One region of the Planococcus antarcticus DSM 14505 genome, then DNA from elsewhere that is predicted to be linked to it. Evidence: riboswitches for the same ligand, from Rfam matches in the RefSeq annotation. Region 1 holds a riboswitch; each other region holds the start of a gene.
The links. A riboswitch is a leader RNA that binds a small molecule or an ion and turns the genes downstream of it on or off. The one in region 1 is predicted to bind thiamine pyrophosphate.
Positions count from the first base shown of each region.

Region 1 (9,920 bases):
TTTATAAAAATGGACATTATGAAATTGATTCACTTGAGCAATGAAAGTAGACACATTCGTTTTCATAGGTTGTTTAATGTACTAGTCTCCGGTTAGTTTATGTCGACTTTTGAGACTCATTTAGTTTAACAGCACGATATGGACAAATTAACTAAAGTAGCGGCGATACAAAGTTTTGGCTTCAGAAATGCTTTTCGTCCCGTGAACTAACACTCGGCCATCCTTAAAAATAACAAGCCGGTGTTCTTCTATCGAAAAAGATAACAAATATGGATTGCGTGAAACTTTTCCTTTTTGTTTGGATAAAACTTTATCCAAGCTTTCCAAGTCTCTAGCTATCGGTTCAGAAGGACGGATTTGAACCGTATCCCTCCCACATAAAACAGCAGTTTTTATTTGATTTGAGAAAGCAAGATATGGATAGGAACGATTCGATCCACAAGATGGGCAATCTTCTTTTTTAACCTTATCAACGTTAATAGATGAATGTTGGTTTTTCCAAAGATCGAAAGATACCAGTTTGTTTCTTAAATTAAGTGTATCTTCGACCAAAATTTTCAATGCTTCTGAAATTTGAAAAGACACGACCATTTGGACAGCGGGGCTGATAATCCCCACCGTATCACATGTAACGCCGCCCATCGGTATATTTTCCAGTAGGCAGTTTAGACACGGTGTTTCACCTGGAATAATCGTATAACTGATTCCGTAACTTCCAACACATGCGCCGTAAATCCAAGGAACCCGATGTTTTTGAGAAATATCATTAATAATCATTCGGATATCAAAATTATCGCTAGCATCGAGAATCAGATCAACGCCCACCACGAGCTGTTCCATTTCTTCGACCGAGACATCCATGACATGACAGCGGACTTCCACTTTGGAGTTGATGAGCGTTAAGCGTTTTTTAGCTGCTATTGCTTTAGGAGTTCGCTGCTTTGCTTCCTCTTCAGTGTAAAGCTGCTGGCGCTGAAGGTTGCTCCACTCTACATAATCCCGGTCCGCAATGGTTATTTTGCCTATACCTGCCCGCACAAGCATTTCAGCACAGCCAGTTCCCAATGCGCCAGCACCGATCACCAACACATGCTTGTTTCTCAATTTCGCTTGTCCTTCTTTTCCTATTGGTTCAAAAAGCTCTTGTCGTGAGTATCGTCCATTCAACTGATGCTCATCCCTTCAACCGGACTACTGGCAGTAGCGTATCGTTTTTTCGGGATTCGTCCTGCTTCAAATCCCAGCCTCCCTGCTTCGATTGAAAGCCTCATAGCTTTGGCCATTTTCACGGGATCTTTTGCCCCGGACACAGCTGTATTCAGCAAGACACCTGACGCTCCCATTTCCATTGCAATAGCAGCGTCAGAAGGTGTACCGATTCCGGCATCGATAATAACAGGAACACTTGTCTGTTCAATGATGAAAGAAAGGTTTAACGGATTGATGATTCCCTGGCCAGAGCCAATAGGAGATGCACCCGGCATGATGGCGTGGCAGCCTAATTCTTCGAGACGTCTTGCCAATAAAACATCATCTGATGTGTATGGCAAGACCGTAAACCCTTCTTTTAGTAGCTCTTCTGATGCTTTTAATGTTTCAATTGGATCCGGAAGCAACGTTTTTTGGCAACCGATCACTTCAACTTTAATCATGTCACAAAGACCTGATGCCTTCGCTAATTTGGCAGTCCGGACTGCTTCTTCTGCAGTCTTGGCTCCGGCTGTATTTGGAAGTAATGTGTACTTTGCAATATCTAAATTTTCCAGAAAATTAGGCTGGCTGGCTTCAAATATATTCATCCGTCGAACTGAGAATGTCAGAATTTCTGTACCCGAAACAGCTACTGCTTCTTTTTGTATATCAAAATCAGGATACTTACCAGTGCCCAGCAATAGTCTGGATGAAAATTCATAATCACCTATTCTTAACATGTTCATCCACCTCCTACAAAATGTACTAATTCGATTTTATCCCCATGACAAATCAGAGTTTCTGTATGTTTCGCTTTCCCCAATATTTCAGCATTTTTTTCAACGATGATTACTTTCTGGTTCAATTCTAAGTACTGCAGCAGTCCAGTCACTGTTTTCACTGTATTTGGTATTTCTACTTGATCCCCATTAACCGTCAATTTCATTTTCTTCACCTCATGATTAGATTGGTTTTTCTGATTGATCGATCCACACGAAAAGAAGATATATCAATTGGAGGAGATTTTCCTTCAACCAAATCAGCCATCACCTCTCCGGTAATTGGCGCCAGCAAAATTCCGTTTCGAAAATGACCTGTTGCTATGAACAAACCTCTATAACCGGGATGTTCACCCAAGTAAGGCAGGCCATCAGCAGTCTGCGGTCGAATTCCAGCCCAAGCTCCTTCCCACTCAGCTTGTGCTATGGAAGGTACCAGTTTTTTTGCATTCTCCATCAATAAAGAAACCCCTTCTACAGTCACTTGTTGATTGAATGTATTCGGTATGACGGTTGCCCCTACTATGATCCTTCCTCCTTTTTTTGGAACAAGATAGCAGTCATTTGTAAAAATTGTGCTGGACAATAAAGAGGCTTCTGTCCGTACAGAAAAACATTCGCCCTTCACAGGATAGGTTTTAAGCTGTAAGCCCGTTTCCATCAGCAACTTTTCGCTCCAAGCTCCGCCCGTTACTACTACACTGTCACTTAAAAAATCGCCTTCATTCGTAGCGATCCCAGTAATTTTTCCGTTTGAAAAATGAAAGGAATGAACTTCTACATATTCTTTAATTACAGATCCGAGTGCTGATGCAGATTTTAAAAACCCCAAAGCCAGCTGATGGGCTGCTACTTGGCCATCTTTTTCGAGATACATTGCACCAATTATCTCACTAGACAATGCTGGCTCTCTTTTTCTTACTTCCTCGCCGGTGAGCCATTCTGCTAGCTCGCCGTTCTGTCTATGGGCCTCAATGATCCGATGGTATTCCTGTTGCTCATCATCAGTTAAGGCGAGTCTCAGCATTCCCTTATTCACAAGTTCAATATCAATTCCGCTCGCCATTTTCAGTTCATCCGCTAAGTTACTAAACATCGTCCTGCTCGCCCTAGCCAATTGAAAAAGTGGACCCTTTCCATCCAGCTCCGCTTGGGCGCCCAGCATCCCTGCTGCAGCTCCGGATGCTTTACTTACAAGCCTGTCTTTTTCCAGCAATAAGACTTCCATCCCTCTTTTCGCCAAATTATATGCTATTGCCCCGCCATTGACGCCGCCGCCGACTACAATGGCATCATAAGTTTTATTCATTAAAATCCTCCTTTAACCGCTTAAGTAAAAAACGTTAGCTAGACAAATAGGACCGATATTGCTGTACCGTCTCAAAGGGGTCTTTTGCTTCTAATATCCCTGACATTATAGCGACTCCTTGTGTTCCTGCTTTGATAACATCTTTAATATTCGCCGGCATTATTCCACCAATCGCAATGACTGGGATTGAAACTGATTCAGAAACGGACCTTAACTGATCTATCCCTTTTGGACGTAGCCCTGGTTTTGATTGAGTCGAATACACATGGCCAAAAATTAGATAATCCGCTCCTTGTTGCTCGGCCATTTGAGCTTCTTCAATAGAATGAACGGAACAGCCAACTGTTAAATTCGAAAATTTTCTTTTTACAATTTCGACAGGTAGCGAATGATAGGCTAATTGAACTCCTTTTGCATTTGAAACATAGGCAACATCCGCCCTGTCATTAATCACTATTTTTGAAAGAGGAACTTGTTGATCTATTAAAAGCTCGACCATTTTATATATTTCTTTTGCTGTTTTCGTTTTTTCACGAAGATGTATGCAATCGATGTAAGGATGAATCCTACCGACAATATCTGCTAATAGTTCCGGCTTTTGCTTTCCTGTTGAAATAATATGCAGCTTATTATTCTCCATATATTTACTCCTCCAATCTAAATCCTTAAGCATAAAAAACCACTCCAGCGACGGAGTGGTTTTGACTATATCTTATGTGTTGATACAACATATAGTGACCACTTCCCTACGCTAGTTTCAACTAGATCAGGTTCAAAGGGTCCGGATTTCTCCGTCTCAGTCTTAAAAGACTCCCCCAGTGTTTTATATTCAGTTTTTTCAAAATATCTAAAGTAAGCGTAACATCTCCTGTGATATTTATCCAGTTCGTAGTAAACTACCCGCTACATAACGCCATCGCCGGTTGTTTGAAGTGGGGGCTTCTCGACTGTTGTTTTTAGTAGCCAACGAAAACAGTCGAATCTTTTGGCCATCTGCAATTCCTGGTCAGGATAGAGACGGAATTTACAGGCTCTGTGGATCACATCCATTCAACTAGCTTCTGTTTCTCGATTCATGTTCATCTGGAAAACGAATTTCATTTTTGACAAACGCCAACCGACATCCATATCTCCTATACCGTTGGACTTTAACCAGAGTATACATGAAAAAGAATACGCTTTTCAGAAAATGTTAAATAGTAAAAAAGAACATTTACTGTCTATCCTTTCTGATGATCCTTGTATAATTTGCGGTGATAACTAGCTTCATTTTATACAGTCCAATCGGTTTCAAAGTCGTATGCTGAATATACCACTAACCCTCTGCATCCGAACAAATCTATAATACCTCCATCTTTTTACACAGATGCACCTACTAATTCGGATTATCTTTGCACGATTGCGTCGCCTACAATACTTTTCTCAATTCCTTTTCTCCGAGAACGAGAGACAAAATCCTTATGCCAATTTTCTTAATTATTTACTTGCACTTCGCTAACTTGTCAAATTCCTTTGTCCAACTCGGACCACCCACTTGTTGATAAGTTCCGCTCAGAAGATATGCTTTATCTGACTTTTTTTTGAGTCTACTGCTTGAATTTAAGAACCTTCATTCCCTACTTCTATTCCAAAAAAACGAAGAATTTAGTGTATAAAGGTCTATCAATTTTAAAATATGTAAATAAAAATAAGAATAGTGGGTATATAAGGTCTATGTCTATTAAATGCTAATGGATATTAAGGCACGATTTAGACAAATAGAAAAAATTTCGACATGAAGATGGTTGTATTGATTATTTCAAAGAATGTTAAAAATCATATAACAAGACGAACAGCAAGGCATTTCTTTTTACCATGATGAGTTACCTGCTGTGCGAATATCGTGTCTTACAAACACCATCTATTGGGATTTCGAAAAGTTTTTATGAGAATCAAAAGTAGAGGTGAGCGGGGGCTTAGGAACCGCCTACTAGCAGTTCGCATTTTTTATCATTCAAGAAGTTTTCTAGTGAAACACAGCCGTTTCAAAAGCACTATCGAGAGAAAAGGCTTTTAAAAGCTTGCTGCATGAAATTTATGTGGTAGAAAGACTGAATACTGTAGAGGGGGCAAAAAACTGCGTATCGCCAAAGAAATATTCATTTCTTGACAGCATTATTACCCTTTTTAAAAAAGGCAGCGATTATTTGATCAAGCGATAAAAAGCATAAACCACAAGCCGCTTTTTTATGCGGATGAAGTAAAAAATATTATCGAATGTTGTAATTCCATTACCTAAAAATATGTCAATCGAAAGGAATTTAACTCAATGAACACGACATTAGAAAAGAAATATATCCCATTAGCAGACTATTTTTCAACATCAACAAACCCGACTATTACATTACATTTTACTGAAATCGAAAAGATTATGGGGCAAAATCTCCCTCATAGTGCTTACCTCAATCACAGCTGGTGGAAAAAGACGAAAGCACCCGCTAAGCATTTTCAGGCCTGGACAGATGCAGGCTACACCGTCAATCACGTTGAACCTAATCGCTATGTCATTTTTGAGAGGATAGATCTTTTGAATAAAAAAGAAGCAATCAAAAACAATGAAGACATCTTACTCATACGCTCTGCCGGACACGGTGATGCCCGTTTTCTCGCAGATTTACAGAAAAGCATCGAAGGAGAATCAGACTTTTTACTGTACGGAAAAGAGGAGCGCGCACTGTCGACACAAAAAGTGAGAAAGCAAATTATTGAGTGGAAGCAAAGCGGCCATTCGATCATCTTTCTTGCTATTCTAAATGGACAGCACGTTGGCTACTTGATGGTCAAGGGCAATGATGCCAAACGAGCCACGCATCGCGCTGAACTGCGCCTTGCCATTCAAGCAAATTCGCAAGGCAAAGGAATCGCATCCTCGCTTCTTCAGAAAGCAGAGGAATGGGCAATCACAAAAGCCATCAGTAGACTTGAACTCACTGTTTTAGAGGCAAATGTTCCAGCTCGAACGCTTTACGAAAAAAATGGTTACGAATCAGAAGGCATTCGCAGAAACTCCATGATCATTCACAACGAACCGCAAAATGAAATTTACATGGCCAAGATGTTGGCTTACTAAAGAAGGGCAAACGCTTGGTACCATGCGTTTGCCCTTTCTCCTGTTTTCATTTTTATTTTTGGTGGATTCTTCTGCAGTTAGTTAATTCGTTCGATAACTGGCGATATGCAAATCTTCTATTGTTGAATGATGAATTTACATTATTGACGTATACTTTTCAAATCACTCGTTTGCTTCTAGGTTAAGGTAAAAATTCTTGACCACTTTCTACTAAAACCACACTACACCCATTTGAAAGAAAGGCACTGCCATCGTCCTGACACCACGCATACCACCAGATTTCCGGAACACTTTCTTGTGGTCTGATCAATGTAAATGTGCTTATTGTTTTTTCTGTCCAACTAAGTGGAAACTATTCATTCATTTTTACCAACAAAAAAGGAGAGAAGAGGTACTTGCTCAACCTCTTCTCTCCTTTTTTATATCCAAGCAGCTTTTTATAAGCTGTCGCATGCAAACAGTAAAGATGTGTATTTCGTTTGGTCATTTAATAAGCCAATAAATCTTTCTTAACTTATTATGCCGTCTCTTTGAGGTATTTTTCGATTGCCATGTAACCTAGATAGCACTTGTTTCGAGATCTGCCATCCATAATTTTTTCGACAGAATCTCTACTGAGAGTAAACTCTTCCTCTAACTGATGAAACGGCAATCCTTTGATTTTGTTTAAATAGAGAAGAAAATATACATCTTCATCTGTCAGTTTTTTTATGTCGCTGTTGTTTACCATGAGTCATATCCTCCCCGGCCTTTACGTGCAGATTGGCTTTGTCTCTATTATATTCTGTATTTAATTTCCTCATAAGTTTGCGGATGAATGCTGGTAGGTCTACAGACTCTTTTTCCTCCTTTTACAATGGCCCCCATTCTGCACTCACTCCTTTTTCCACATCCTCATTTAATAGATTGGCGTACAAGGTTGAACTGACTAGACACCTGCCTCAGTTGGATAACAGCGCCTTTTCAGTTTTCTATGGATCTGAACTTACTAAGCTTGAGCGGCTAGTTTAGCTTTTTCGGCTTTGTATTGTTTGTAACTTTCAATGAACTCCTCATAAGTCAGCTGACGTCGTGTAGACGCATTCCCCATTTTCACAAAGCCTTTTGTGATAACAACCATTATGTATATCCTCCTTTTGTTTTCAATAAGTTTTGCATATTTTATCTACTGTACAAGTGCAATTTGTCTTAAAGAAAATCGTTTTTTAATCCTACTTCAAGATTGAGAAAGGTGTTACATAATAAAGTTCTTTCCGACAGTCTGCAGAAACTTTAAATAGCCCCCAAAACACTTCTTTCGAAATGTTATATCGGTGAATGTAATTTGGTAAGACCATCATTTGTTTGGTCGCATGCTCCATCTTTTTTTCCTCTATATCGACCCATACAGATTCTACTTTCTTTTGCCCACCGCTTTTCGTAAACTCTCTCGTTAAACGGGCAAATAACGTAACGAACAGGGTGCCGTTTTCTTCATGCACATCTTTTGAGCGTGTAAAAAAGTAGGTGATTGATTCTAAAGGAACCAGCTGGTTTTCGGGCATTTTCTTTTATCTCCTTTGTATTTCTTTTCTTAGTTAGTCGATATGTCAGCTGAAATGAAGTTGAGGTCTTTTACCTAGTCATGACGCACGAAAAAAAGTAGAAAATTTAACTGGTTCGCTAATATTTTAAACATTTATTCCGCATAGACTTACCATTTCCAGATTTGTTTCTACTGTTTATAACCGACATCTTGTCCCATTTCGACCACTAGCAGCTTCGTTTTTTCGATGGTAATCCAACGACGTGGCTACAAAGACTATTTGTGCTAATCAATTCAATGATTGATTGCTTCCTTTAAGCTCTCAAACGAACCTTTTGCTCAAATGAAGAGGGACTTTTTAAATCAAGATTTTTCAAATCAATCAGCTAATGGTTTTTTGAAGTCGTTAAGCCATTTGCTATTTCATCAAATAGTAATTGCTTTTTATCGAAACGATAGTAATGCCGCCAATAAACGAAGAGTTCTTTTGCTATTCCCAACTTTTTTGCGCCTTCATTAGTGTTTAAGTGTTCATCTACGCAAATTCTATACATCACTTTTTTAAGAGACTTTTTATGTTCTCGCTCAATCACACTTTTATACTGCATGTATTTCATGGATTCCCACCACCCGTTGAAAATTCGTTAATTATGAACTATTTTGTAAAGAGTCCAACAGAATACCTCGCTAGAAAAATGTCGCTTCCTATTAAATATTTTGTTTTTTTTGAAAACTTTTAAAAAATTAATTTTTCTCATATATCGAGTAATTCAGATTACATTGTTTATTTATACCATATTTATTTAGTTCTATCTACCTGTAATTCACTATTTTTTTAATTAAAATAAAAATTAATGAGCAATTAGGTAAATAAAGAAAAATAAAAAGTTATAAATGTACTTATATCCCATTATTTTATACCCATTTTTAAAAAAACATAAAATTTAAAATAATCCTTCAGTTTATTAATAAATACACCCTAAATACATTTCTTTTTCAATGATCCCCCGTGCATTCTTATGAAAACTTATTAATGACAATGAGTTATTCCTATTAAAACTAGTTTTTTTGAAGAACTTATAAAAAGGAAGGACGGAGGGTTCTAATTACCCTTGCGTCCTTCCTTGAATTTCCACTAAATAGTTAGCTTTCTCTTTTTGCGCTGAGGTGATTTTTTAGCTGATAAAAAAAGAGAAGAAGTTCGATAATCGACAATACGTAAGCCACATTCAGCAAGAAATAACCTTTTGAATTTATCATTTTTCTAAAAAGTGTATGCTCGCCTATTTTCTTTTAAAGTTTATAAAAAGCAGGTTTCTGAATGTAACTTAATTTATAACTATATGTGATTCCGGCCTGTTAATGTTCCGCAAATCAGCTGCTAAGAGCTTGCACCGAACGCGAACTAGGGCTTCCACTTTCCATGTCACTTACGCTGCTCTCATAGGAGCCTCCGCTGGTTTGCTTCGTATCTTGGTGGCTTGTTGCTCAAGGATGCTTAGAATAAAGAGTGTAAGACGGCGAAGGGCAAAGATATGCTCCTGCATCGCTACGCTAGCTTCGTCGCAAAGCTATAGACCAAAGAACTTTGAGCAGTATCTTTCCAATGAAACCGGCATAACGATACAAGAGCAGTTGGTTTTTTGCCGACTTCCACTTTTCCTTCTCCGAATCTTTATTCGTTCCCATTATAAATAATTAGTTCAACGTATATAGACGCGCATCCTACTAAAACCCGACGATGTTGCATATCAGCTGTTCATAAGGTTCCTATACAAACACCCTAATTCAGCAGCAGGCATCCTACTCAATTGTTAAAGAAAAAACATAATGCGCAGTCCCTTGTTCCCAAGCTGCGACAACTTCATAAACCGTTTTCCCGGTGGACTCGTCAAGTATGATTTTGCTGTATGGTCCTTTCATACGATGTTTTGATCCCCATATATAGAAACCATAGGAGTTGGGCTCTTTTTCAAATCTAAGCTCGATCACTGCAATTTCATTTAC
Region 1 is NZ_CP016534.2:3,405,668-3,415,587, forward strand. Features, by position in the region: gene BBH88_RS16745 (thiazole biosynthesis adenylyltransferase ThiF) at 148-1,167, opposite strand; gene BBH88_RS16750 (thiazole synthase) at 1,164-1,931, opposite strand; gene thiS (sulfur carrier protein ThiS) at 1,934-2,137, opposite strand; gene thiO (glycine oxidase ThiO) at 2,143-3,279, opposite strand; gene tenI (thiazole tautomerase TenI) at 3,314-3,919, opposite strand; TPP riboswitch at 4,006-4,106, opposite strand; gene BBH88_RS20055 (helix-turn-helix domain-containing protein) at 4,183-4,329, opposite strand; gene BBH88_RS16770 (GNAT family N-acetyltransferase) at 5,588-6,388, shown strand; gene BBH88_RS16775 (hypothetical protein) at 6,906-7,118, opposite strand; gene BBH88_RS19845 (hypothetical protein) at 7,377-7,508, opposite strand; gene BBH88_RS16780 (hypothetical protein) at 7,600-7,932, opposite strand; gene BBH88_RS16785 (hypothetical protein) at 8,300-8,530, opposite strand; gene BBH88_RS16790 (hypothetical protein) at 9,717-9,920, opposite strand, start outside.

Region 2 (9,920 bases), 1.3 Mb from region 1:
ATCCAGTGGAGCAATGGCTATCATTCCTAGATTCAAACTGACGAAAAATGTGATCAGGATCATAATCAATAAGACCGCAATTGCCAAAAATGTCTTTTTATAAGCTTGCATTAGAGCCCTCTCCCTTCATTTCGGGCAAGATAAAGGAAGAAAGGCACACCAATCAGAGCAGTTATTGCCCCAACTGGCGTTTCATATGGGGCATTGATCATTCGGGCTCCTACATCCGCAAAGACTAATAATAATGCGCCCAGGATGGCGGAGCAAGGGATGATCCACCGGTAGTCCATGCCTACCAGGAATCTTGTAATATGCGGTATTACAAGTCCAATAAAACCAATAGTTCCGGCCACACTCACTGCTGCCCCAGTCAACAACAGTACGACCAAAGTTCCCAGAATTTTCACCAGGACGGTCTTTTGACCAAGTCCCTTGGCGACATCATCACCGAGACTAAGCACAGTTATAGATCGCGACAGAACCATAGCCAAACTAATGCTAATGAAAGCGACAGGAATCATTAATTGTACGCTGATCCACTGTGTACCGGCTACTCCCCCCGCATACCAAAAACTCATATCCTGTGCAACATTGTAGTGAATAGCTATAGCAGAAGAGATGGAGCTTAAAAAAGCTCCAACTGCAGTCCCTGCAAGAGCTAGTTTTACAGGAGTCAGGCCTCCTTTAGAAAAGGCACCTATCCCGAAAACAATCGCAGCAGCTATACCCGCGCCCAAAAATGACATTCCCATCAGCCCTAAATAAGAAGTACCAGGTAAGAAAGCCAAGGCGATTGCGATCATAAAAGCTGATCCGGCACTAATTCCCATAATAGAAGGTGAGGCAAGTGGATTTCTTGTTATCCCTTGCATAATCGCTCCAGAAACTGCCAGGGAAGCACCAACTAATGCCGCTGCCAGAGTACGGGGCAAACGCAATTCATATATAATTTGATGGGTCGTTAAGGTTTCATCATATTGAAAAATTCCACTCCAAACCGTTCTAAAGTCAATATCTGCTGCTCCAAGGGAAATCGAAATTCCAAATGAAATAACCAATAAAGCAAGCCCGCCGATAAGGATAACCGAGGCAAATATTGGCCTGGACCTTATCTTTTCACTACCATCATTATCGTCCTCTAAAGTAGCAGAGGTAGTGTTATCCGGCTTTCTTTTTTGTAATATCATGCTGTATACCGCCCTTTGTAACTCTTTTTCCTCAAAATGAGAATCGTTATCATATATTTTATGATAGAGGAACGTTTCTGATACGTCAATAATGAGAATAATAATCATTTACAATGTGATTGATATCCCTTATTATTAAAGCGACAATTTAAAACAATATTAGGAGTGAACACATATGCTATCCGAAAAATTACAGGAATATCTGGAAGAACATTCCGTCACTATCGGTCACGAAAAAGATTCATTTCTCGTAAAAGATCTTATCGATAAGCCTGCTTTAGCAAAACAAATGATTCAGATTCAAACCCAACAGATGAATCAATGTACCCCGATCATCACTGGAACCATCTTTGGCAAAAGATATTCAGTTCTTGCAATGGTCTTTCTTGATTTATATATAAAATACGGCATTTTGCTCGACCTTCAGCCATCCAACGTAGGTATTGTGCTACGAAACAGCGGAGGTATGCGATATACGCTTGGGGAAAATGCGATCCCTCTTTCCAAGAACCTATCTTCTGTTCAAGAAAGAATGAAGATGAAGGTTTTTATCAAAGATCACCTTCTTCCTCTTTTTTCTGCCATATCGAAAGAAACTAAGAGCCAGGAAAGTCATATGCATTCCTTGGTCAGCCACAATTTTTTCCAAAAATCTTCCGCTTTAAAAGAATCTTCCCCCGAGCAATCATGTTTAATCGATGAAACACTTTCTTTTCTCTTATCAGAGTATGGAGTAAGACAAAAAAATGGAGAATTATACCGCCACGAATATCGCCTCTACAGCTCACCGGATGAGCCAGAAAAATTTTATTTACGCAACCATTGTTGCCTGTCCTATCTCTTGCATGACGGGGATAAAAACCGCTGCTGCAGAACTTGTCCTCTACTATCAGAAGATCAACGACAAAAAGGTTGAATTCCCAATTATGGGTATTCAACCTTTTTACATCCAGTGATTTTCTATTCTATATATGAAAGAACTTCATCGACAATCTGAGTTCGACCAATTACTCCCCAACTCTTGTAAATCCAAAAGTCTGTTTCTTGGACGTTACCCTGCTGAACAGCAGGGAGGCCTTGCCATAAAGAACTTTCTTTAATAGTCCCCATATTGTCCGGACCACCAGAAGAATCAACTTGCAGGAAAATATAATCTGTATTTATTTCTGGAATCACTTCCAACGATAAGTCTTTTCGTTCTAGCGGATCTGTTAAATCAGACGGTTCAAACCCTAAATCGTTGTAAAGCAATGTGTTCATTGGATGTCCCGATTCTGCATATAACTGAATGGCATCTTTTCGGATTCTAAGAAAGGCGAGGCCCTTGTTTTCAAGTCCACTGATTTGTTCCTTCCCATCCACTACTTTCTGGTCTAACTCTTTTATTTTTTGTTCTGCAAGTTCTATTTTCCCATAAATTTCTGCGATTTTCAAGAAATCCTCCTGCCAGAAATTCGGGTCATTTGAGGCTTCGGGATCCTCTGTACCTAAGACAATAGTAGGTGCAATCTTAGCGAGGTCATCATACACCTCTGAAGCAAGGTAATCATCAATGATGATTAAATCCGGAGATAAAGATAGTATTTTCTCCAAGTCAATAGAAGCTTGATTACCTACTATTTCAACCCCCTCTAATTGATCAGCAAGATACGGTATATATCCTCCTCCATATTGCTCTTCACCAGTTACTGCATAGGGTTTTTCTTCTAGAGCAAGAATATGATCCGTGAACGATGGACGTAAGGATAAAACTCGATCCAATTTTTCAGGAATTTCTGTTTCTCCATATAAATGCTCTATTATGCGTTTATCCTGAGCATTTGTATCTCCATTTGATGAAGAAGCTTCATCTGTGGATCTATTCTCACTACCGCATGCAGCTAAAAATACTAAGATTGTTAACATAGCGATTATGAATGGTACTATATTTTTTGTCATTATATATTCCTCCAGTTGAAAAATTTTTTATTCTTTGATAATGATAATCAATATCAAATATAAAAGCAAGGGTTATTTTTTTTATTTATCTTTCTGAATTAATTAGAAGCAGTGTTGCAAACATTGAATTTGTACCACTGCTTTTTTATGTCTCACCTTCGATGATTCAAAGCGTTCGTAAAAGTGGCAAAACACTTTTCGAACGTCCTTCTCGTACACCATGTTTATGGACAGAAACAAACGGTGGCTAGAGGGGCCGCTACCTGTGAATTAGGTAGTTCGTCTATCAAACTTTCCGATATTCTTTGACTCAATGGCTTCGAAGGATTTTCACACTATACTACAAGCTGTAAGCTCATAAGAAATTACAGAATATCAAATTTGCTACTTACGAATATTCCTTTGTCATGTTAGTCTGTCAACACACAAATCGCCGGCGCATCCACCGGCTAGGCAACGAGCTTGCGCAAGAGCAATCGTCTTTGCTCTACCCAAAGCGATTAAAGCGACTCTTAACAGCTAGCTCTTTCTCAACCAATCTCTAACCGCTTCAGAACCCAACCCAAACTTCCACACGGCCCCTCTTTCCAAATCTCCCTCTTTACTTCCTCGGCCACTTCCTCTACACTAAACCCATCGGGAACAACCCGAACACAAAAACCGCATACCGTTTTCTGCACTAGGGGTGCCCACTTTGGCTGAGATGCAAGCGCAAGCTTCGATCCCTCAAAACTCGATCAGGATAATACCTGCGTGAGGAAGTGCGGCGCATTTCTGAAATAATTCCTTTAATTATTTGTGGACAATGGCTGCATCTTCACGGATGCGGTCTTTTTTGTGCAAATTTTAAGGAGGAATTAGAACATGGAACCATTGCAATGCGGTACGAGTCCAATTGTCGGATTTCGCTTTTCACTGCATCCGATGACTAGTGATTTTATCAAAGTAATCAAAGGGGCGTTAAACGACACCGACACCTCGAACGTTTGGATGCATACGGACGATGTCTCGACAGTTATACGTGGTAAGCAAATTCATGTCTTCAATGTCGCTAAAGCATTAGCTTTACACACAGCGAAAACAGGCGAACATGTAGCCTTGTCTGGCACTTTTTCAATTGGCTGTCCTGGTGATTCAACGGGAGACGTCTTTTTAGAAAAGGACGACGTGCTATTGAACACAGATAGCACGAAGCAATACATCTCTTCTCAGTTTGCGCTATACCCGATGAACAATCCGGATTACATGGCAGTTATCTACCGTGAAGTCGACCGCGCTAAACAACTTGGCCTTTTCAATGACTCGATGCATTACGCTAGCGGCATTCACGGCGATATCCACGAGGTATTCGCTTTTTACGAAGAAGCATTTACTAACGCTTGCTCTGATGAACATCGCCATTTGGTGATGACGGTGTCCATGAGCATTAACAGCCCGTCTCACGGAGGTGCGTAATTTGCTGAAATCGTGGAAATTAAAAGAAGTGGTCTTGATGTCGTTATTTGCGGTCGTTTTCGGCATTGTCTATTTATTGTTTGTCCATGCAGCGAATATTTGGGCAGCTGTAATTGGTCCACTCGCTTATGAATGGATGTTCGGCATTTGGTTTATTGTGTCGATCATCTGCATGTATATCATCCGGAAGCCGGGAGCTGCTTTTCTTTCTGAAACGATGGCTGCGGCAATCGAAGTCCTCATTGGCAATGCGGTCGGTCCCCGTCTTATTTTGTCTGGTGTCATTCAAGGGCTCGGCGCTGAAGCGGCATTTGCGTTAACCGGCTATAAGCATTTCAATATTTTGGTGCTTATGCTTGCAGGAATCGGATCAGCCGTTTTTAGCTTTGTTTACGGGTACTTCATTTCTGGTTATGCGGCACTGGATCCGTCGTTCGTCGCGTTAATGTTTACGATCCGTGTTCTTAGTGGTGCAATTATTGCGGGAATCGGCGGGAAGTATATCGGAGACGCCTTGCTTGCGACCGGATCACTCCGCGGTTACGCCATTGCGCGTACGAAAAAAGGTGATGCTAATGCATGAAGAGATTTTCTCTTTAAAAGGGCTGTCGTTCCGCTTTCCTGAAGATGAAGAAAAAACCTTAAGGGACCTTTCCTTTTCGGTTTCCCGAGGAGAAAAACTAGTCATCTCAGGACCAAGTGGCTGCGGCAAAAGCACGTTATTGTATTTACTAAATCGCTTGTATCCCGATAATTGCGACGGCTCTATCGATGGTGAGATTCTGTTATTTGGGAAATCTGCCAGTGATTACGCACCTGGTGAAATCAATCACCGCGTTGCGACGGTCTTTCAAGATCCCGATTCGCAGTTTTGCATGCCGACGGTTGAAGAAGAGTTGGCTTTTACGTTGGAAAATTTGCATACACCGTTTGAAGAAATGGACCCTCGTATTGAAGTGGTTTTGGAACTGACTAGCCTTACGCATCTACGAAAGGCCGTTATTCAGTCTTTGTCCGGAGGAATAAAACAACGCATCGCAACCGCTTGTGCGTTAATCATGAACCCGGAAGTATTATTGCTGGATGAACCACTCTCTCACCTAGATCCTTATACCGCAAAACAATTTGTCGACTGGCTGGAGGAACTCCAGTTAAAATCTCGTTTGACAATCGTCGCGGTTGAGCATCGACTAAGCAGTTGGGGATTTTTTTTCGAACGGGAAATTCAACTAGATGGCGGAGGTCGTTTAGTGGATGATAATCCATTTATAACGAGAGAGCCGGTTTTATTCCCACAACGACAACATGCCATGCAAGAAACCACGGCGTTACGTGCTGATGAGTTGTCAGTCACCACCAAAGAACGACAATTGCTTTCGCCTTTATCCTTTTCAGTTGAGCGTGGCGAAATAGTCGTTATTGCCGGACCTAACGGCAGCGGTAAATCAACACTCGTCAAGTCGCTATGTGGGATCTACAAAAAGACAACCGGTATGGTTGAGTCGGATGGCATTGGCTATGTTCCGCAATCTCCTGAGTATTTGTTTTTGACACAGAAAGTTGATCAAGAAGTGGCGTATTCAGGAGCTTCTAGTGGCTTAGAACTGGCTGGATTGATGACGAGTCTAAGGCTTGAGGAAATCGGGGAAGCTCATCCTTTCGCTATCAGCCACGGACAAAAACGACGTGTGGCGATTGCCGCTATGCTCGCTGACAAACGGCCGGTACTGTTAATGGACGAACCGACTTCTGGGCAGGATACTGCTGCGCTTTTAGAACTATTCGAGTTGATTGACCAACGCTCTCGACAAGGTACGACCTTTTTGATTGTTACGCATGATATGGAATTTGCTGCGAGCCTTGCCGATTCGGTGCTACTGATCAAAGATGGCCAGCTGACCGGCAAATTCGCTGCAGAAGACGTTTGGTCCAGCGAAGAACTGCTAGCGTCTCACAATTTGCTGCCGCCGAAAGGAGTGGCTCGCCTTGCGGAATCTTTTGCATGACATGAATCCATCCGTCAAATTCATCTTGGTGACGGTGTCGATGTTTGCCATTGCGTTCTTTTTCAATCCATGGACGCCGCTGTTATTTTGGATAAGCATTATCCTGTTGCAGCTCCTGATGAGTCGAATTAATTGGAAGTTGTGGCTGTTGTTCATGTTACCCTTTTCAATCGGTGCTTTCGGCTATTTGTGGACCACCGTAGTATTCGGCGCAGATACTGGCGGAACCGTCATCTGGTCGTTTGCCGGAATCGATGTGACCGATGAACAATGGGCACGCGCTTTGTCACTGGCATTTCGTGTGATGGCATTTTCAACGCTGTCCCTGCTGTTCGCCTTTACCACCGATCCGGTGAAATTCATCCTGAGCCTCATGCAGCAGCTAAAGCTTTCTCCGAAACTTGCCTACGGTGTCATGGTTGGTTATCAGTTTTTGCCGGTCATGAAAGATGAATTTACACAAATCCAACAAGCGCAAAGACTGCGCGGTGCAGAAACTGAAAAACATAGCTGGCAGCGGCTCTTGGCTATGCGTCGTGTGTTAATCCCTATGCTTGCAGGAGCCGTTAGAAAGGCTGAACGATCGGCATTTGCTATGGAAGCACGTGGGTTTACGGGGGAACCGAGAAGCGCTTATTACCGGCCCATTCGATTGGGGCGCATAGATGTCTTCATGTTCGGTGTTTTTATGTCGATTTTACTTGTCAGTTGTCTTGGTGGCAGTTGGTTGAGTTAGAAATCTCTGAGGAAAAGGAAATCCTTTTCCTCAGGATTTCCTTTTTTCGCGTCTTTCTTTTTATTGCTTGTTTTTTTGTTTTGAATTCTAACTTTTTTCCTTATGTAGTTTTTTACATGTGAATTTAGGTGCACCGTTTGTTCCCAGCCTTTCTATCGATTATAATGAAAGCAGTTACATAATTCGATTTTACGGGGAGGAATTTCTGTGAATGGATTTCAGTTGCTCGACGAACAAGACAACCGGATTTACTTTGTCTTTACACCGGATCATCCGCACCCATTTTCATTTTTTGAACAACATTTGGAAACCGTAATGGAAAGAGTGGAATCGAAAGCACCTTCCAGAGAGCGGTGTTTATGGATCCTGAAAAGAATTGCTATCATCTGCGAAGACAAAATCAGTTACTTCCCTGACAATGAGTTATTGATTGAACCGGATGTATTCATGGAAACTACTATTCAATTAGATTTCATAATATTATTATTCATTAAATACTCCCCTTCCGCTCCTTTTGAACTCCAGCCAGTCGAAACAATCGAAAGCCATCCAAACTTTGAAGATGCCCAAAAATTCGCAATCGAGCAAATAGCTCTCCTAAAAACCGCCTCTCCCGACATTGAAATAAAAGCATTGGGTGCCAAAATGATCTACAACGTCACTTTGAGTTAATTTTCTTCTATTGAAATGGATATGTTTTTCTATAACTGCATTAACACAAAAAAACCCATGCTACAGCTTGCTTACAAAAAGCAATTTGTGGCATTGGGTTTTATTTACAGCAAATTCTACATGGCAATCGGTTTGGCTCTCGGTACAGTTATCACGCTAGTAAATGATCCACATCCTGCACGCCAAAAATACAGCCGTTTTGAGAAATACAAACTATGAGAATCGTTAGTTCCACATAACTAGTTGGTAACCATCTTCTCTTACTCAATATCCTGCCGCTTTTTTCTATTGATCAAATAAACCAAAAAAGCGATGCACATTACGATGATTGCCGTTTCCCAATTGACTTGTCCCGCTTCTTCGTCCAAGTTTGCTTTGGCAACTTTCTGTTCCGCTTCAACTTTTGGCACTTCAAACTGCGTTTTAATAACTGTAACTTGAATTACTGGCTCCTGCTGCTTTATACCGCTCTCCACGGAGCTGGTTTTGAAAGAACGTGAGCTTGGCCACTCCGCAATTTCTGCGGGCAATAGCGATTCTTGCGCCCTACATTTCGCAGACACATTTATCAGCGCAATAACAGGTTGTACTTTGCTGACTGCGATCATGCTGTTCGCTGGTTTTTCATTTGTCACATTGGCCAAAGTCTGACTAGACATAAACAAGCTAAGCACCAGCAATAGCACTGTTTTTTTCATTTGCCTCCGCTCCTATTTTCAATGTACCGCATCGCTTAGTTTAATGGAAAAATTGTAATATTAACTAAAGACACACAATTCCTTTCGTTGCACGTCCGATAAATTAAAGTGGTGCTCTAGTAAAAATTGCTGTTCCGATGATGCTGAGCAGAGCATCTTCGAACAACAATTAGAGCTGAACCTTCTTAAATTCAGGCAAACAAAAAAATTTATATCCACACGGAATGTTTGAAATTCATTCCAAATGCAGAGTCGCCAAGTTCTTTATGCCATCTCGGCTATAATGCTCTAGTCTGACATTCTACAAATTCAGGGTCACGGCCTGTTTCTGCAGATACACCAGCTGTTTATTGCTTTTGCAGCAATCACATAAAAAATTTCTTTTATTCTGCGAAACGCTTCTGCTTTCTTATCTATCTCTAAGTTGTTGTTCTCAACTACCTTAACACAAGTGAGAATGATTATCAATATCATCTTAGAAATAAATCATACTTTTATTTATTGTCTTGATTCTCCCCACGTCCCCTTCTCCGAAAACGCAGGAACCCTTTCTCTTCATCCCAACTACACAGCTGGTTCACCGTTCACCCGAGCACCGATGCTTTGGGCTGGCAGAGCGATAAGACCAGCGGGTGAACTATGCCCAAAGCGACCGAAGCGACTCCCAACAGCAATTTCTTTCTCAACCACCCTTCCACTTTGTCGCCTCCGGAGAAAATTCGCTTCACTACTCTAACTCACACGATCTCAACAAGCGCCAGCGTGTTTGCAGGCTAAGCAGGGCGATAAGACAGGTGCTTTTCCTGGCTTGTGAGAGCCATACGCAAAGCGGCCGATGCGCCTTTTAACAGCGATTTCTTTCTCAACCTCTCTTCTACTCTGTCACCTTCCGTACATAAAAAAAAGAGAGCTGAATTTCAGCTCTCTACTGTTCCATAAGTGATATCATCTTCATCTCTCGCATTAACACCATTTTTCACATGGACAATTGTCCGCAAGATCAATTTAGCTTTTGGATGTTCCAGTACCCAGCGTTCATCCGGTACGATTTCAAACTGCTGCATGACCGTATCTTTAGATTTGACTGACCCTGCAAACTCCATTGTTTGCTTCGCGACGACTGTTTCATAAAAATTAAAGTCACTGTCATCTCGCGTATCCTCAACAAGTCTCACGACATTCAATTCAATAAAATCAATGGTTTGTTCTCCATCGCCGCCATCGAGAT
Region 2 is NZ_CP016534.2:2,078,707-2,088,626, forward strand. Features, by position in the region: gene BBH88_RS10410 (FecCD family ABC transporter permease) at 1-111, opposite strand, end outside; gene BBH88_RS10415 (FecCD family ABC transporter permease) at 111-1,295, opposite strand; gene BBH88_RS10420 (hypothetical protein) at 1,363-2,103, shown strand; gene BBH88_RS10425 (ABC transporter substrate-binding protein) at 2,148-3,125, opposite strand; TPP riboswitch at 3,797-3,902, shown strand; gene BBH88_RS10430 (YkoF family thiamine/hydroxymethylpyrimidine-binding protein) at 3,990-4,580, shown strand; gene BBH88_RS10435 (ECF transporter S component) at 4,582-5,163, shown strand; gene BBH88_RS10440 (ABC transporter ATP-binding protein) at 5,156-6,586, shown strand; gene BBH88_RS10445 (energy-coupling factor transporter transmembrane component T family protein) at 6,567-7,322, shown strand; gene BBH88_RS10450 (hypothetical protein) at 7,530-7,994, shown strand; gene BBH88_RS10455 (hypothetical protein) at 8,052-8,213, shown strand; gene BBH88_RS10460 (hypothetical protein) at 8,255-8,692, opposite strand; gene BBH88_RS10465 (sporulation protein) at 9,610-9,920, opposite strand, start outside.
Region 2: linked by a shared signal. The riboswitch ahead of BBH88_RS10430 (YkoF family thiamine/hydroxymethylpyrimidine-binding protein) and the one ahead of tenI (thiazole tautomerase TenI) in region 1 are both predicted to bind thiamine pyrophosphate.

Region 3 (9,920 bases), 1.4 Mb from region 1:
TGAAAAAACTCAACATGAACGCCAATTGGTGCTGGTATCAGCTACTATTACTGAAGAAATAGAATTGGTGGCGGAACGTTTGATGCAGCATCCGACACGTCTCCAAGTGACAGCGGAAGATCTGCCGATGTTTGGAAAAGTAACACATTCCTTCGTCAAAGTGGATGAGCGCGACAAAACCGAAATGCTGCGTAGTATTTCGCATATCCCAGACATGAAAGGTTTGGCATTTGTTAATAATCTGGATCAATTGCTAATGAAGGAAAATAAATTGAAATTCCGTGATGCGAAAATCGTAACCTTGCATTCGGAGATGAAAAAAGATGAACGTAAAAAAGCATTGGATGCTTTCCGAAAAGGAGAAGTGGCTGTGTTGATCGCTACAGAAGTAGCGGCTCGTGGATTGGATATTGACTTAGTGACGCATGTCATCCACGTCGACGTTCCTCAAACGGTCGAGCAGTATTTGCATCGCTCAGGAAGAACCGGAAGAGCAGGAGCAGATGGAGAAGTACTGACTTTATTGGCGTATTCCGATGAGCGTCATTATAAGAAGTTCACTAAGGAACTGCCTTCTAAACCTGTTCAAAAAGTGATCCATGGTGGAAAACTGATCGAAGGTTCTAGCAAAACCATTGCGACAAAGGGGAATAAACGATGAATTTTCAAGAAAAGCTTGAACAATATGCGGATTTAACAGTCTATGTAGGGTTAAATGTTCAAAAAGGGCAATTTGTCGTGATCAATACGACGACCGATACGCTTGAATTTACACGAATCGTTGTTAGAAAAGCTTATGAAGCAGGCGCGAAACGGGTACAGGTTAACTACGAAGATCCAGTGCTAACACGGACGCATTTTGAACTCGCGCCCGAGGATGCCTTTAAAGAATTTCCGAAATGGTCTGTCGTCCAGCGTGATGAAGTAATCAATACGGGTGGTTCTTTCCTATGGATTGATGCGGAAGATCCGGATCTATTGACTGGAATTCCAGCAAAACGGTTGGCTGATTCGCAAAAATCGGCCGGTAAAGCATTAGAACGTTATCGCCAGGCGGTTGGAACAGACAAAGTCGCCTGGTCGATTGTAGCGATTCCATCTCTGAAATGGGCACAAAAAGTATTTCCAGAATTGTCGGCTGAAAAACAGATGGATGCCTTATGGCAAGCTATTTTCAAAACGGTGCGAATTGGTGAAGGGGATGCAGTGGAAGCTTGGAAAAACCACATCGCTTTATTAGAGCAGCGCGCTACTCAATTAAATGATAAACGCTATGTGAAATTGCAATATACCTCACCTGGGACAGACTTGACGATTGAACTTCCAGACAAGCATATTTGGATGTCTGGTGCGTCAAAAACGCCTCAAGGCAACCCGTTTATCGCTAATATGCCAACAGAGGAAGTTTACACTGTGCCTTTAAAGCACGGAGTAGATGGCACGGTTCGCAACACAAAGCCATTGGTTTATCAAGGCAATGTTATTGATGGCTTTACGCTGACTTTTGAAAAAGGAAAAATTGTTGATGCAAAAGCGAAAACAGGGCAAGAACTTCTTGACGAAATGATCAGCGCAGATGAAGGGGCGGCTTACTTGGGGGAAGTGGCATTGGTGCCATATTATTCTCCAATTTCCGATTCGAATATTCTGTTCTACAATACATTGTTTGATGAAAATGCCTCAAATCATTTGGCAATCGGTGATTCTTATCCGACCTGCTACGAAGGGGCACGTGATTTGGAACGTAATCAATTAGCAGCGATTGGCCTTAATACCTCAATTGTCCACGAAGATTTTATGATCGGCAGTGGCAGCATGGATATTGATGGTATCACAGCCAATGGTTCAAAAGAGCCCATCTTCCGAAATGGAAACTGGGCATTCTAAGAGGTGATTGGGATGAAGAAGTATTGGATTGCGACAATGGCGGGATTTATGCTGTTCAGCGGAACGGCTGCTGCTGCGGCTGAGCTTCAAATTCCAGCAGCGTACGTTGCAATTGGGGACTCGCTGGCGGCTGGACAAACACCTGAACGCCAAATAGATGCTGGTTATGCGAATTTGATTGCTCAGGAACTGTCGCGCAATCAACCTGTGGCATCTTTTTCGAAAAGCTTGGCATTTCCGGGGTTTACCACTAATGATGTATTAGAGAGTATTCAGACGGACGAGGCGGGGGAAGTGCTTTCCTCGGCAAATCTTATTACCGTATCGGCAGGAGCGAATGATTTGCTGCGTCTGGTGCAGAATGATCCAAAACAGGGATCTTTAACTTTTCAGCAGGTCCAGGTTGATTTTGCACTTAACAAAGCAAGGAAAAACATGGACTTGATCTTGGCTGAGCTTACTGAACAGTCTCCTGGTGCAGCTGTCTACGTGATGGGCTATTATTTTGCTTATCCACATGTTCGTGACAACCAGAAGAATGGAACGGCCAAGCAGCTTGATCGGCTCAATGAAATTCTTCAGCGCTCGGCTGAAAAGGCGGGTGCCATTTTTGTATCGGTTGACCAGTCTTTTGGCGCGAATGCCGTGGATAAGGTTCCGAATGCAGCAGATGTTCACCCAAACGTAGCTGGTTACCAGGCAATGGCAAATGCATTTTTCCGTGAATATCAAGAAGCATGGACTGTGGAGGATCTCGAATTGCCGCCGCCAAATCCATTTTCTTTCGAACAAATAATGGAAGCACAGGAACAAGAAGACCAGGAGAATCCGGAGGACAGCGAAGTTGAAGAAACAGCACAGCGGCCTTCTGATCACAGCCCGACCGGCTACCTGGCTTTGCAGGAATCAATCCCTCATATCTAGAAAAGCGAAAGCGTCCGTTTAGATTCGACGGGCATAAGACGCTCCGGCGAAGCGGCATGTTTTCAGCCGCACAGCACGAAAAGTGAAGATGCCTGTTCAGCTCTTACATCCCGAGGAGCTAGGCACTGCAACCGGACACCAGGTGGCTTATGACCCTAGAATCTGGGTGCCGGAGTCTGGACGATAAGAAAAGCGAAAGCGCCCGAAGAGTCGATATTGCTTTCTTGATCTAAAAAAACATAAAAAAACGTTCCGGCATATTTTATGCCGGAACGTTTTTTTACTTAGCGTTTTTTCCCACGAGTAGTAGGTTGTTTATCAACTGATTGTCCAGTCTTGCCTTGTTTTCTTTTATTTAACACTTTGCGGATAATCGGGTATGCGATAGGACCATATTTTATCGCGGATTTCAATAATCTTCCAATTGCCATTTGAATCTCTCCATTCATAGGGGTGATAAGTATCATTTTCCCGAATTCTTCATAATGCAAACCTTTCACTCAGATTGCGCATGGGCCAGCAGGATCTCTTTGTACGAATGGACACTTGAAATTAACACATATTCAGCGTTGCCATGCCAATCATCGCCGCTTGGACCGAATTCGATAGCACCTTCGCCTCCAGTGACAGCTGCATAATATCGGGTATCTGCGGCACCGTGTTGACCGAATAAAATAGGTTCCTGCTCGGTCGTTTCCAGAATTGCTTTCTGTAGGCTTTGGATAAATGGATTTTCTTTAGTTGTTGTCAGAGCAGGCGTAGAACCCGAAGCCTTGTAATCCATATCGAGATGTAAGGTGTCAGCCAAGTCTACTAGCTGGCGGACGATTTCATCTTTGTCCTGTCCCGGCATAAAGCGGATATCATAGGACATTTCGCAAATTTCAGGAACCACATTGTAGCGTTCTCCCGCTTTGATGATGGGCAGGTTGACGGAAGGTTGCTCGTAATATTCCGTTGATTCTTTTCGGAACGGCAGATCAGCGATAGCCATATGGAATTTCATCGCAGACTCAATAGCATTGATACCTTCCCACGGCCGGCTGCCATGGGCGGGTTTGCCTTTGAACGTCATATCCATTCGCAGGATGCCTTTGGATTGCAGTCCTACTTTCAATCCGGTAGGCTCGCCGCAAATGACGAAGTCTCCATGGAAGCCTTGTTCGACAAGCCATTTGGACGTGTTGCGACCGCCAATTTCTTCATCGGTAACGATATGAAGCTGTACGATGCGGTTGGAGCTTGAACTGTCGAGTTCGACAAAGGCCTGCATCATCGCGGCAACACCTGCTTTCATATCTGCGGAGCCGCGGCCATAGAGGCGGTCCTGTTCCTCCATTGGCACAAACTGTTCTTCGTGGCCCGGAACCACATCGACATGACCATTCCAGACAATGGTCTCAGTGCCTTGTCCTTTGGCTGCTGTCAGCATCATATAGCCTTTATTGTCGTGAACAGTGACGGTCTCGCCTTTAGCCTTTAGCCAATCTGCACAAAAAAGAAGAGCTTCATTGGCTCCTTCCTTTGTATCGCTTTGAATTTTAATCAGTTCTTTTAACAGTTTAATCATTTTTTTGGCAAGCCCAAAATCACGGCTGCCTTCACCACCTTTCAAATATCTTCGTTATTCAAGTCTTTACCCTATGAATCTATCTTAAAACAGCCTTGCATTAAAAGGGAGGTTTGTGTACAATACAGGGGAAAGTCAAATATCTGTATACACCACAAGGGGAGCTTTTGCTGAGAGTGAACATTCGTTCTTACCCTTTGAACCTGTAAGTTAACACTTGCGCAGGGATGTGGATGGAAACCGGCCCTTACAACGGCGCCAGGCTCTGTCCTGGCGTCGTTTTTAATATGGTTTTATTCACGGCCCTTCTGGTGATGTGCACAACACATAAGGAGGAAGTCATGAGAAATAAAAAAGTGTTATTAATGATGGAAATCGCTATTTTCGCCGCTCTTGGATTTGTTTTGGATTTTATTTCTTTCCGCATGCCACAAGGTGGTTCTGTGAGTCTTGTGATGATTCCAATTGTTTTAATCGCCTTTAGAAGAGGTGTCGGTGCAGGAGTTCTGACCGGAATTTTGGTGGGGCTGTTGCAGATCGTTTCTGGCATTATTTCCGTGACTCCATTGTCGTTTGGATTCGTTGTTATGCAGGTCCTATTGGATTATATTTTGGCGTATGCAGTTGTGGGGCTTGCTGGCGTTATGCGAGCAAAATATATGCAGCATGCGCAAGCCAAGCAAACCGGAAAGATGCTAACGGCTATAGTAGCGGGAGTACTGATTGCTTCTGCGCTCCGCTATCTCGTCCATGTCATTACAGGCATTCTGTTCTTCGGTATGTTTGCTGAAGGCAATGTCGTCATCTACTCGGTCATCTATAATGCGACTTACATGATACCGGTATTCTTGCTGGCTGCTTTTGTCTGTGCTGCGCTTTTTTCGGCCGCACCAAAATTGGTGGATGCAGAAGCTTAAACTCTAGAAGGCTGTCCTTTGGCAGTCTTCTTTTCTATGCTTAGATCCAGCAGTTGTTAAATCTGGAGAAGAGCCTCACTTATAATTTTGTGGTATAATTCTTGAATAGAAAAGCTTGAAAGAAGGGTAATTGATGATAGCAACTACTGAAAAAGATATTGAAATGTTAAAAAAAGCCGGCCAAATGGTGGCCGAAATTCGGGAAACGATGAAAGCTGCAACCAAAGCGGGAGTCACCACCAAGGAAATTGACGAATTGGGTGGTAAATTATTCGAGGAGCTGGGCGGTGTTTCGGGTCCAAAATCAGAATACGATTTTCCTGGATTTACATGCATCAGTGTTAATGAAGAAGTAGCTCATGGCATTCCAGGTGACCGCGTGATCAAGGACGGAGACATTGTCAATATTGATGTATCAGGATCGTATGAAGGATTTTTCTCCGACACCGGAATTTCATTTGTCGTAGGTGAAGGACATGCAGATAAGGAAAAAATCTGTGAAGCCGCTGCTTCAGCTTTTGACCGTGCGATGACGAAAGTCAAAGCCGGTGCAAAACTAAACCAAATCGGTAAAGCAGTCGAACGCGAAGCGAAAGAACAAGGTTTATTCGTCATTAAGAATCTGACCGGGCATGGCATCGGTAAATCATTGCATGAAGCCCCTCAGCATATTTTAAATTACTACGACGCGTGGGAGACGACTATTCTTAAAGAAGGCATGGTTCTTGCGGTAGAGCCGTTTATTTCACAAAAGGCAGAGCACATCGTAGAGTCAGGCGATGGCTGGACATTCATCACGCCGGACCAATCCTTAGTAGCGCAGATTGAGCATACTGTACTTGTTACAAAAGGTGAACCAATCTTGCTGACCAAACTGGAAAAATAAAAAACCGCATACGTTAAGCATTAAAGAGATCCAGTTCAAACGACTGGATCTCTTTTTCTTATTTATTTCACGAGAGAAGTTCTACGGCACAAAAAAACTGTGGACATACTCGTTCTAATCGAGCCGTCCACAGCATTATTGAACTATCGGTGAAGTTCTTTTCTTTATTAATAAAATACCGGTTAATATGACGCCGCTAAGGAAAAGGGAAGCTGTTGTCACTAGCATTTCGTCTGTTCCGTGCTTGACGGCAATCCCAATGAACGCCCAAATGAAAACCAATGCAAAAGGAATGTCCGCGTGGTGAAAGCGAATATGCAAAGCAAGCGCAGTCGCTACTGTTAGCATGATCACTGTCCAAAGTTGGTCACTGAGTCCCCAGCCGCTCCAATTATAATAAGTTAGAACGAAACTGATGTTGGCGATGGTGGCCACGCTGATCCAGCCCATGTTAACCGAAATTGGCAGCCGTTCAGTGAACGTTCTTTCCGAATTTCCGTATTGTAGATAAAGAGCGATCAATGCAACCAGATAACCGAGCATGGCGACGATTGACCAGGCGAAAAATTCATAATGCCATAATAGTAGCCAGCTAATATTGAAAACGCAGCTTAAGATAAAGAATAAGGCGATCTTGGATGAGGGAATTTCTCCCTTTCTTAAACGCATCCAGAAAGCAATGATCCAAACAGCCAGCAAAAGATAGATGATAGACCAAATTGAAAATACATAACCGGCTGGTGTAAATAACACAAGGAGCCGATTAGAAATTTCGCCTGTAGTTTGGCCATTAATTGGCAAGGTGTTTGCTAAAGTATTCATGACGACCACAGCGATAAAAGCGATTGTCATAAGCAAAATACGAATCATGCGAAATCCCCCCTTCTGTTTAGTATACCTGTAGCGGTTTCAATCAACAAATATCCTTTTTTAAAAAATCCCCTAAAAATGGCGATAAGGTGAAGTGTTAACTAGAGAAGTGGAATATTGTTCCGGTTTCGGAAAGAAAAATGATATACTAAAGAAGTATTTTTAGAAAATTTAGTTTACCAGGGGGATAAAAAAATGACAGTTAACTATTCAGAAAGATGGGATTTGGATACGCTATTTCCAGGAGGCAGCGAATCACAGGAATTGCGGGTGCATATGAACGAAGCGGTAACAAAGCTTTCTGAATTTGAAGAGCAGATTCACAATTTTGAAGTGCCGACTGCAAAAGAGGACGCTCATAAACTAGCCGACTTGCTTGAGCAGATGAGCGGTTTGATGAAACACTTAAGCCAATCCGGTGCATTGATCGGCTGTCTAATGGCTCAGAATACGCAAGATAAGAAAGCAGGAATTCTGGAAAGTGAAGTGTCTTCTCTCTCGGCACGTTTCCAAAATTCTTTCCAGAAAATTCAGCAGGACTTGTCGAAAGTAGAAGGCAAAGTTTGGGCAGAGTTGTTGAACCAAGGACCTTTGCGCGAGTTCAACTTTATTTTGAACGAATGGCGTGAAGAAGCGAAAATGTTGCTGTCTGAAAAAGAAGAAAGCCTAATCACAGCACTGAGCGTCGATGGTTATCATAGCTGGAGCCAGTTATACGATATGTTGGTTGGAGAAATCAATGTAACAGTCACTGTGGATGGCAAGTCGAAATCATTATCTGTCGGGCAAGCGAATAACTTAAGTTCTCATAAAGATGCTGCCGTCCGCCAAGAATCCTATGAAAAATTAGAAGAAGCCTGGATAGATAAAGAAGAGTTTTTTGCCAAGACCTTGAATTCCATCGCCGGTTTTCGTTTAGAAACTTATAAAAAACGAGGGTGGGACAATCCGCTTCAGGAGCCGTTGCATATCAACCGCACGAAACAAGAAACATTGGATGCTATGTGGGGAGCTATCAGCAACAATAAACAACCTTTCGTCGACTATTTAAACCAAAAAGGCAAACTGCTCGGAAAAGACGGACTGGATTGGTATGACGTTGACGCACCTGTGACAGAAAGTACGCAGCAGTTTTCCTATCAGGAAGGCGCGGAATTCATCCTCAAACAGTTCGGGAAGTTTGGTCCTGAACTAGAACAGTTCGCACAGCAGGCATTTGAAAAAGGCTGGATCGAAGCGGAAGACCGTCCGAACAAGCGGCCAGGCGGATTTTGCACCGGTTTGCCGTTAAGTGAGGAATCGCGTATCTTCATGACTTATAGCGGATCAATGTCTAACGTGGCAACTTTGGCGCATGAACTCGGCCATGCCTTCCATACTTATGCTTTGCGTCCTGTCCATTCGTTGAACCGGTCATATGCGATGAACGTAGCAGAAACTGCCTCTACATTTGCTGAAATGATTGTTGCAGATGCGGCTGTGAAAAATGCACAATCCGATCAAGAAAAAATCGCCTTACTGGAAGATAAAGTTCAGCGAAGCGTGGCTTTCTTTATGAACATTCATTCGCGTTTCCTTTTTGAAACTCGTTTCTACGAAGAGCGCAAAAAAGGTGTCGTGCCTGCCGCCAGATTAAATGAATTGATGGAGCAAGCGCAAACAGAAGGATTCGCGGGTGGTTTGGCTTCAACGCATCCGCATTTCTGGGCATCTAAGCTCCATTTTTATATCACGTATGTGCCATTTTACAATTTCCCGTATACCTTCGGCTATTTGTTCTCCTTGAGCGTATATGCGAAAGCACTAGAAGAGGGAAGCAGCTTTGAAGAAAAGTACCTAGCTTTGCTTCGCGATACAGCGGTGATGTCAGCAGAAGACTTGGCGATGAAGCATTTGGATGAAGATATCACTCAGCAGGCTTTTTGGGAAAAAGGAATCGCTTTATGTGTTCAAGATGCCAAGGAATTCATTTCGCTGACATCCACTGAGGCTTAGTATGAACTTGCTTTTCGAAGGGCAGACTTGTTACCTGCGCAGTTTAATAGTGGAAGATGCAGGAGAAATGGTGCAATTGCTGCTACGGAACCGGGATTATTGGTCTGTGTACGAACCGCGTCACCGGGACAGTTATTTTTCTACAGCCGTTCAGCGGGAAAAAATTCGGGAATCGGTTTACCAGGCGAGAGAAAACAGAGAATACAGCGTGGGGATTTATGAGCATGCTACCAATAAACTGATTGGGCATATTTCTCTTTACAGCGTCAAACGAATGCCTTTTTTAAGCGCTTTAGTGGGCTATTCCATCGATGAAGCGTATATCGGCAAGGGTGTTGCGACGGAAGCCGTAAAACTGATGACTGTCTTTGGGTTTGAACAGCTCCGTCTCCACCGAATCGAAGCCTACGTCTCCCCGGAAAATGAAGGCTCTATTCGTGTCTTGGAGAAAACAGGATTTAGTAGGGAAGGCTTGTTAAAGGAGTTTCTCTATATTAATGGCGAATGGAAAGATCATTTTTACTACGCTATGATTGAAGACGAGTTTTGAAAGGGCAAGGCCACCTATAAAAAATGGTGGAAAGAGATGCAGCGTTGGTTTGAATCCTAAAAAGTGTGGAAGAAGGTGCGCGAAAGATGAATAAAGACAAAATGTTCTCTTATCATAAATGGGCGACACTGGCTTGCTTGGAACACGTTCAAACGTTTGGCAAAGAGCTTTACCAAAAAGAAGGAATAAATTCCTTTGCTTCAATCCAAGCGACGCTAGAGCATGTAATCGGAGTGGAGAAACTGTGGCTGCTGCGGATGTCTGGTATATCCAAACCGGCATTTGAACATTTCGATGTGGAAACAATAGACAAAGCGATTG
Region 3 is NZ_CP016534.2:1,031,972-1,041,891, forward strand. Features, by position in the region: gene BBH88_RS05060 (DEAD/DEAH box helicase) at 1-661, shown strand, start outside; gene BBH88_RS05065 (aminopeptidase) at 658-1,887, shown strand; gene BBH88_RS05070 (SGNH/GDSL hydrolase family protein) at 1,900-2,811, shown strand; gene BBH88_RS19370 (hypothetical protein) at 3,096-3,242, opposite strand; gene BBH88_RS05080 (M20 family metallopeptidase) at 3,308-4,381, opposite strand; TPP riboswitch at 4,529-4,626, shown strand; gene thiT (energy-coupled thiamine transporter ThiT) at 4,723-5,298, shown strand; gene map (type I methionyl aminopeptidase) at 5,432-6,184, shown strand; gene BBH88_RS05095 (TspO/MBR family protein) at 6,320-7,054, opposite strand; gene BBH88_RS05100 (M3 family oligoendopeptidase) at 7,250-9,049, shown strand; gene BBH88_RS05105 (GNAT family N-acetyltransferase) at 9,051-9,599, shown strand; gene BBH88_RS05110 (DinB family protein) at 9,686-9,920, shown strand, end outside.
Region 3: linked by a shared signal. The riboswitch ahead of thiT (energy-coupled thiamine transporter ThiT) and the one ahead of tenI (thiazole tautomerase TenI) in region 1 are both predicted to bind thiamine pyrophosphate.